DNA from 2 places in the Gordonia sp. VNK21 genome. Region 1 is predicted to be linked to the other one. Evidence: predicted binding sites of a transcription regulator. Region 1 holds the regulator's gene; the other holds the start of a gene.
The links. Region 1 encodes HspR, which represses chaperone genes until heat shock. Its sites were predicted from a motif close to ANNTGAGTNNNNNNNACTCANNT; they were not measured.
Positions count from the first base shown of each region.

Region 2: the regulator HspR is predicted to act here: its motif matches at 1,747-1,769, upstream of clpB (ATP-dependent chaperone ClpB).

Region 1 covers NZ_JBJURU010000023.1:19,762-23,170, forward strand. Annotated here, with positions in the region: gene ACJMNC_RS17530 (amidohydrolase family protein) at 1-532, opposite strand, end outside; gene ACJMNC_RS17535 (FAD-binding oxidoreductase) at 658-1,812, shown strand; gene ACJMNC_RS17540 (heat shock protein transcriptional repressor HspR) at 1,850-2,260, opposite strand; gene dnaJ (molecular chaperone DnaJ) at 2,267-3,409, opposite strand, start outside.
Region 2 covers NZ_JBJURU010000012.1:137,747-141,155, reverse strand. Annotated here, with positions in the region: gene ACJMNC_RS14620 (hypothetical protein) at 1-490, shown strand, start outside; gene ACJMNC_RS14615 (hypothetical protein) at 767-1,486, opposite strand; gene clpB (ATP-dependent chaperone ClpB) at 1,866-3,409, shown strand, end outside.

The DNA.
Region 1 (3,409 bases):
TGAGCATCGGATCGGCATGACTGCCCAGACACAGCCGGACACCGCGGATCAGCCCGGCCTCGTCATCGTCGAACAGGCCGGTCACCCCCAGACCGGGCACCCGTGCGTCGGCGCAGACCACCGCCCCGGCGAGTTCGGGCAGGCCCCCGGTACCGAAGGGCTGTGTCCGCAGGAAGGCGAGTTCGCGCTGCGTGGTGGCGAGGAAGTCGTCTGCGGACGAGCGCCGGCGCCAGCGGGAGTCCATCGCGATCACCGAGCGCACCGGCACCCCGGCGATACTGCCGAGGCCGGCCGCGGCCCGCCCGTAGTCGGCGGCCTGAAAGCTGCGGGTCCGGGTGGCGAAATCCGCCCCCATGTGAAAGTCGCGGTGCTCGGTGAGGCCGGAGATCAAATGCAGCGCCGGCGGAGGCAGTCTCCGCAGCAGCGAGTCGGTGCCCGGCAGCCGGCGCCGCGCCGGCGGCAGCGTGACCGGATGGAAGAAGTGGGCATGAGCGTCGACGATTCCCGGGATCACCCCGTTGAGGACACTCACGGGGTCCAGCGTGCCACACCGGACGGTCTGAGCAGCGGCAGCACGCTGGATTCCAGGACTATTCTGGTGCATCGACACCTCGCGCGGGCGGCCCGGGCGAGACGCCGAACGCGGAGGAGGAGCCGGTGACCGTACCCCAGGATTCTGTGCTGCACCGCCTGCGCACCCTGGTGGGCGCCGACCCCGATCGCTTCGCACGCAGCGTGTTCAGCCGGTTCCTGGGCCTGACCCCCGCCGCCCGCGAGCTGTTCCCGGCGGATATGAGCCGGGTGCGGCCGGCCTTCGTCGAGGTCACCGACCACGTGCTGGCCGAACTGCCGGAGGGCGGGGATCATTTCGAGCTGATCGAACTGCTCGCCCAGCTCGGGCGCGACAACCGCAAGTACGGGGCGCGCGAAGAGCATTACGAACTGCTCGGCCAGGCCCTGACCGACGAGTTCGCCGCCCTGCTGGGCGACGGCTGGACCCCGGACGCCGCCCAGACGGTCTCCCAGGCGGTGCTGCTGGCCACCGGCGTGATGCGCGGCGCCGCGCAGAGCGCCACCGGACCGGCCACCTGGCGCGCCCGGGTGGTGCAGAAGTTCGTCATCAACCGGGAGCGCGCCGTGGTGCGGCTCGCGGCACTCGACCCGGTCCCCGAGATCTACCCCGGCCAGTACCTCGAGACCCGGATCCCGCAGTGGCCGTTCCAGTGGCGGGACTTCTCGCCGGCCACCCCCGTCGACGATCGCGGCGAGCTGGAGTTCCACATCCGGGCGGTGCCGGGCGGCCAGGTCAGCGGCACCGTGGTGCGCGAGACCGCCGTCGGCGACGTGTGGAGCTTCGCCCAGCCGCACGGCACCCTCGCCGTCGACGGCGACCGGCCGGTGCTGATGGTGGCCGGCGGCACGGGGCTGGCGCCGCTGCGTGCGCTGCTGCTGTCGATGGCTCAGCGCACCGACAATCCGTCGGTGCATCTGTTCTACGGCGCCCGGTTCCCCGCCGAGCTCTACGAACTGGCGACGCTGGCCCAGCTGGCCACCGGCAATCCCTGGCTCACCGTGACCGGCACCGTCGACGAGCAGCGTGATCCGTGGTGGATCGACACCGCGCCCGACCCGCACCAGTGGGGTGTACCGGTGGTCGGCGGACGGGTGGACGAGGTGGTCACCGCCGCCGGCGACTGGACCGGCCGCCAGGTCCTGATCGCCGGACCGTCGGCGATGATCTCGAGCACCGTGCGCGCACTGCGAGCGGTGGGTGTGCCCGCCGATGCGATCGCCCACGACCCGGTCCACTGACCGGCCGGGGCCGGCACCGGGAGACGGGTGAGTCCGCTCAGTCGGCGGGGCGGCGCCGCCGCGGCTGCCACAGCACCACCGACGTCGCCGGAGTGACCGGCACGAGTTCACCGCGCCGGCCGCCGTGGGCCAGCCGCCGGCCCAGATCCTCGATCTGACGCTGCAGTTCGGCCACCTCGTCGCTGAGCTCGATGATCCGCTTGATCCCGGCCAGGTTCACACCCTCGTCCTGGGACAGCCGCTGGATCTCGCGGAGCCGCTCGACGTCGTCGGCGGAGTACCGCCGGCCGCCGCCGCTGGTGCGCTGCGGGGTGACCAGCCCGAGCCGGTCGTAGGTGCGCAGCGTCTGCGCGTGCATCCCGGCCAGCTCCGCGGCCGCCGAGATCATGAAGGTCGCCGATCCCGACGAACCGTCAGCGCGGCGGTCCCTGCGCTTGTCGTTCGCCATGATCGATCACCGTCCCCAGTTCGCTCGCGGGTCGAAGCCGCTGGCGCGTTCGGCTGCCGCATAGGTCTTCATCGCTTCCACGGCGGCATCGTCGAGCTTGGGCGGCACCGCCACCTTGACCGTGACCAGCAGGTCGCCGGCCCCGCCGGAGCGCTTGGGCACGCCGCGGCCCTTGAGCCGCAGGGTGCGCCCGTCGGCGGTGTTCGGCGGGATCTTCACGCCCACCGTGCCGTCGAGGGTGGGCACCGACACCGTCGCACCCAGCACCAGTTCGGAGATGCTCACCGGCAGAGCGACTTTGAGGTCGTTGCCCGAGCGCGTGAAGATGGTGTCCGCGGTCACGTGCACCGTCACGTACAGGTCGCCCGACGGGGCTCCGCGCCGGCCGGCCTCGCCCTGTCCGGCGAGCCGGATGCGCTGGCCGTCCTCGACGCCCTGCGGCACCCTGACGTTGATGGTCCGCGGCCGGATCTGGATGCCCGAGCCCTGGCAGTCCGGGCACGGATCGTCGATCCGGGTTCCGGTGCCCTGACAGTCCTGGCACGGCTCGGAGAAGCCGAAGTGCCCCTGATTGCGGGTGACGAAGCCGGAGCCGTTGCAGCTGCCGCAGGTCCGCGGGCTGGTGCCGGCCTTGGCGCCGCTGCCGTGGCACGAGGTGCACGGCGACGGGCTGGTGACCCGCAGCGACACCGTGGTGCCCTTGACCGCATCCCGGAAGGCCAGGGTGGTCTCGGTCTCGAGGTCGTTGCCCCGGCGCGGCCGGGATGCCTGCGCGCCGACCCCACCGCGGCCGCCGCCTCCGCCGAAGAGTCCGCCGAGCAGATCCTCGAATCCGCCGCCGCCTCCGCCGTTCGGGCCCCCGCCGCCGAACAAGTCGCCGATGTCGAAGCCGCCACCGCTGAATCCGCCGGTGCCGCCGGAGAATCCGCCGCCGCCGAAGTCGCCGCCGCCGCGGAACCGTCCACCGGCCATCATCGCGCGGGTCTCGTCGTACTCCTGCCGCTTGGCCGGATCGGAGAGCACACTGTTCGCCTCGGAAACGCGCTTGAATCGCTCCTCCGCCTGCGCGTCACCGGGATTGCGGTCCGGGTGCAGCTGTGCGGCCAGCTTGCGGTAGGCCTTCTTGATGTCGTCGGCCGATGCGTCCGA
Region 2 (3,409 bases), on a different contig from region 1:
AATGCCGGCGGTTCTCCCGCTCGAAGAGAACGTGCGGCATGCCTTTCTCGGCTTCATGGAACATGTACTCGTTCTCCAGTCGATGGCGACGCCTTGGCCAGAGATGATGTCCACGGCGACGTACTGGCGCGGCTATGGCATTGCGGAAGGCCTTCTACCGGAGCTCGGCAACGGTGGCCACGCACTGAATCAGCTCAAGAATGAGGCCGGCCCCTTGATGGAGCCGCCTATGTACATATTGTTGGAGCGCTACTTCAAGGAGTTCAACCAGCGCCGTCAATCCGTGTCTCACGTGGCACGGGATGACTCTCGGCCGTCGTTCGTCGAGGTCGCGAAGACGATCCAGGATTGGGACGGTCTGCGAATGGCCGTTGTCGGCCTGACCCAGTTCGTCTACCAAGAGGTCTCAAAGGAGCTCCTGAACACTCCGCCCCATTCCATCAGGCCCGCGGTCTGGGACAACCTCATCCACGAGATCCGCACATGGTAGCCGGTGCCGCAGTGGCGCAGCCCCGGAAACGCCCCTGATGTGTCGGCCGTCCGTTCTGCAGTCGGCCGCTCCCTGGAACGGCGGGCAGCTCAGGAGGAGTTGGTGCTCGTTATCCAGATCGCCTGCGACCTGCCGCTCGACATCGCGAAAGGTCTGACCTGAGATCGTGCGCTCGAGCGTGATCTCGGTAGTCGGGTGGTTATCGGTGCTGGTCATCGTGTTTTGGCTTCAGGGTTCACCCGACAGGTCGGAGTCTGCCGATCTGTCAGCCACGAATCAGAGCTGCTTGAGTTCTGGAATGCCGGACCGCTGCATAGTCGCACGAGCGATATCGATGAGCGGTGCGTTCGGCGATAGAACGGGGGTCTCGTCGAGTTGGAACCTGTTGAACCCCGAGCTCTCCAGTTCGGTGCGGAAGTCCTCTACGCGGCCCCACCAGTCGTTGGCGACAAGGGGACCGCGTGCCCATGGAACGATGGCGTCTTGAGTTCGTTCACCAGCATTGACCGGGGCAAGTACCACGATGGCCAGCAACCCGTACACGACGATCTCCGGTAGCCGGATTGCTTCAGAGGTGAACTGGACAGGGTAGTTGCCGGGCACGTCGTCGTGCGGAATCAAGGAGAAGACTAGTGGGACCTCGTCGCCGTGCCCGAGTGTGCACCTGTGTTGGAGATATAGCAGGTCGGCGATATCCGGCTCACCGCCACGCTCCTTGGGGGTGACGCGGAGGCTGGGGTACGGAAATCGCGTCCGCGCCAAGTCCATCGCGGGAAGGCCCACGGCGCTGAGGATATCGAGGTGCTCTCGAATCGCCGCCGTGAAGCGCTCGCCTACGGGTCCTCCGGTCATTCGTTTTCCGGTCGCGTCCACCGCGATACAGGCGTGCAGCATTGCTGCTTCTCCCAGTACTTGACGCGGGCGTTGCTCTGGGGTGAACCGGCGAGCGCGGTTCAGCATGTCGACCGAGAGCTGGACAGAGTCACCGATGCGCACGCCACTCAGACTATCTGCGAGTGACGGCCCACACAGAAGCGTAACGCTACTCGCTTGGGGGCGCCGACCGTGGGCACTACTGGCTAGCTAGTGGCTGGAGTCTTCGTTGTTCAGATCAGATGTGGCCTCAATCCAGACTTTGTGACCGCTGTGGCTGGAGGGGCACTACTGTCCAGTAATCCAGAAATTCGCTCCGCCAGTCCAGACTCTGAGCGCCCGCGGCAGCTGACACTGTGGCATATCTCATAGGCCGGGCCGTAAGTTTAGTGGAACAGACTCAACTCTTAGGGTGTTGAATCCACATGAGAGGCCGACTTGAGCCTCGTAGACTTAACTCCGGAAGACCCGGAGAGCTATGCCAACAGAAAGGCGAGTGCAAGTGGACAGCTTCACCCCCACCACCAAGACGCAGGCTGCGCTGCAGGCCGCCGTCCAGGACGCCGCTGCCGCCGGCAATCCGGATGTGCGTCCCGCGCATATCCTCGCCGCGCTCCTCGACCAGACCGACGGAATCGCTTCGCCGCTGCTCAAGGCGGTGGGAGTGGATCCCTCGCACATCCGGACGCAGGCCCGCGACCTGGTCGGCCGTGCGCCCGTCGTGTCCAGCTCGGCGGCCCAGCCGCAGCTCAGCCGCGAATCGATCGCCGCCATCACCGAAGCCCAGAAACTGGCGACGGAGATGGGCGACGAATATGTCTCCACCGAGCACCTGATGGTCGGACTGGCTACCGGCGACTCGGATGCGGCCCGGCTACTCGCCGGCGCCGGCGCCACCCCGGACGCACTGCGGGAGGCCTTCGTCGCCGTCCGCGGCACCGCCCGGGTGACCAGTGAGAACCCGGAGGACACCTATCAGTCGCTGGAGAAGTACTCCACCGACCTGACCAAGCGCGCCCGTGCGGGCGAGCTCGACCCGGTCATCGGTCGGGACAGCGAGATTCGCCGCGTGGTGCAGGTGCTGAGCCGGCGCACCAAGAACAACCCGGTCCTCATCGGCGAGCCGGGCGTCGGCAAGACGGCCATCGTCGAAGGCCTGGCGCAGCGTGTCGTCGCCGGCGACGTGCCGGAGTCGTTGCGCAACAAGACCGTCGTCTCCCTGGACCTGGGTTCGATGGTGGCCGGCGCCAAGTACCGCGGTGAGTTCGAGGAACGCCTCAAGGCCGTGCTCGACGAGATCAAGGCCTCCGACGGCCAGATCATCACCTTCATCGACGAGCTGCACACCATCGTCGGCGCCGGCGCGACCGGCGAATCGGCGATGGACGCCGGCAACATGATCAAGCCCATGCTCGCCCGCGGCGAACTGCGGCTGGTCGGCGCGACCACCCTCGAGGAGTACCGCCAGTACATCGAGAAGGACGCCGCGCTCGAACGCCGCTTCCAGCAGGTCTACGTCGGTGAGCCCTCCGTCGAGGACACCATCGGCATCCTCCGCGGCCTCAAGGACCGCTACGAGGTGCACCACGGCGTCCGCATCACCGACTCCGCATTGGTCGCTGCCGCAACGCTTTCCGACCGCTACATCACCTCGCGCTTCCTGCCGGACAAGGCCATCGACCTGGTCGACGAGGCCGCCTCCCGGCTGCGCATGGAGATCGACTCGCGCCCCGTCGAGATCGACGAGGTGGAGCGCATCGTCCGGCGGCTCGAAGTGGAAGAGGTGGCCCTGGAGAAGGAGACTGACGCCGCCTCCAAGGAGCGCCTGGAGAAGCTGCGCGGCGAACTGGCCGATCAGCGGGAGAAGCTCAACGAGCTCAACGCCCGCTGGCAGGGCGAGAAGACCGCCATCGACGCCATCCGCGACGTGCAGGAGGAACTCGAGAAGCTGCGCGGCGAAGCCGACCGCGCCGAACGCGACGGCGATCTGGGCCGGGCCGCCGAGCTGCGGTACGGCCGGGTCCCGGCCCTCGAGAAGGAGCTTGA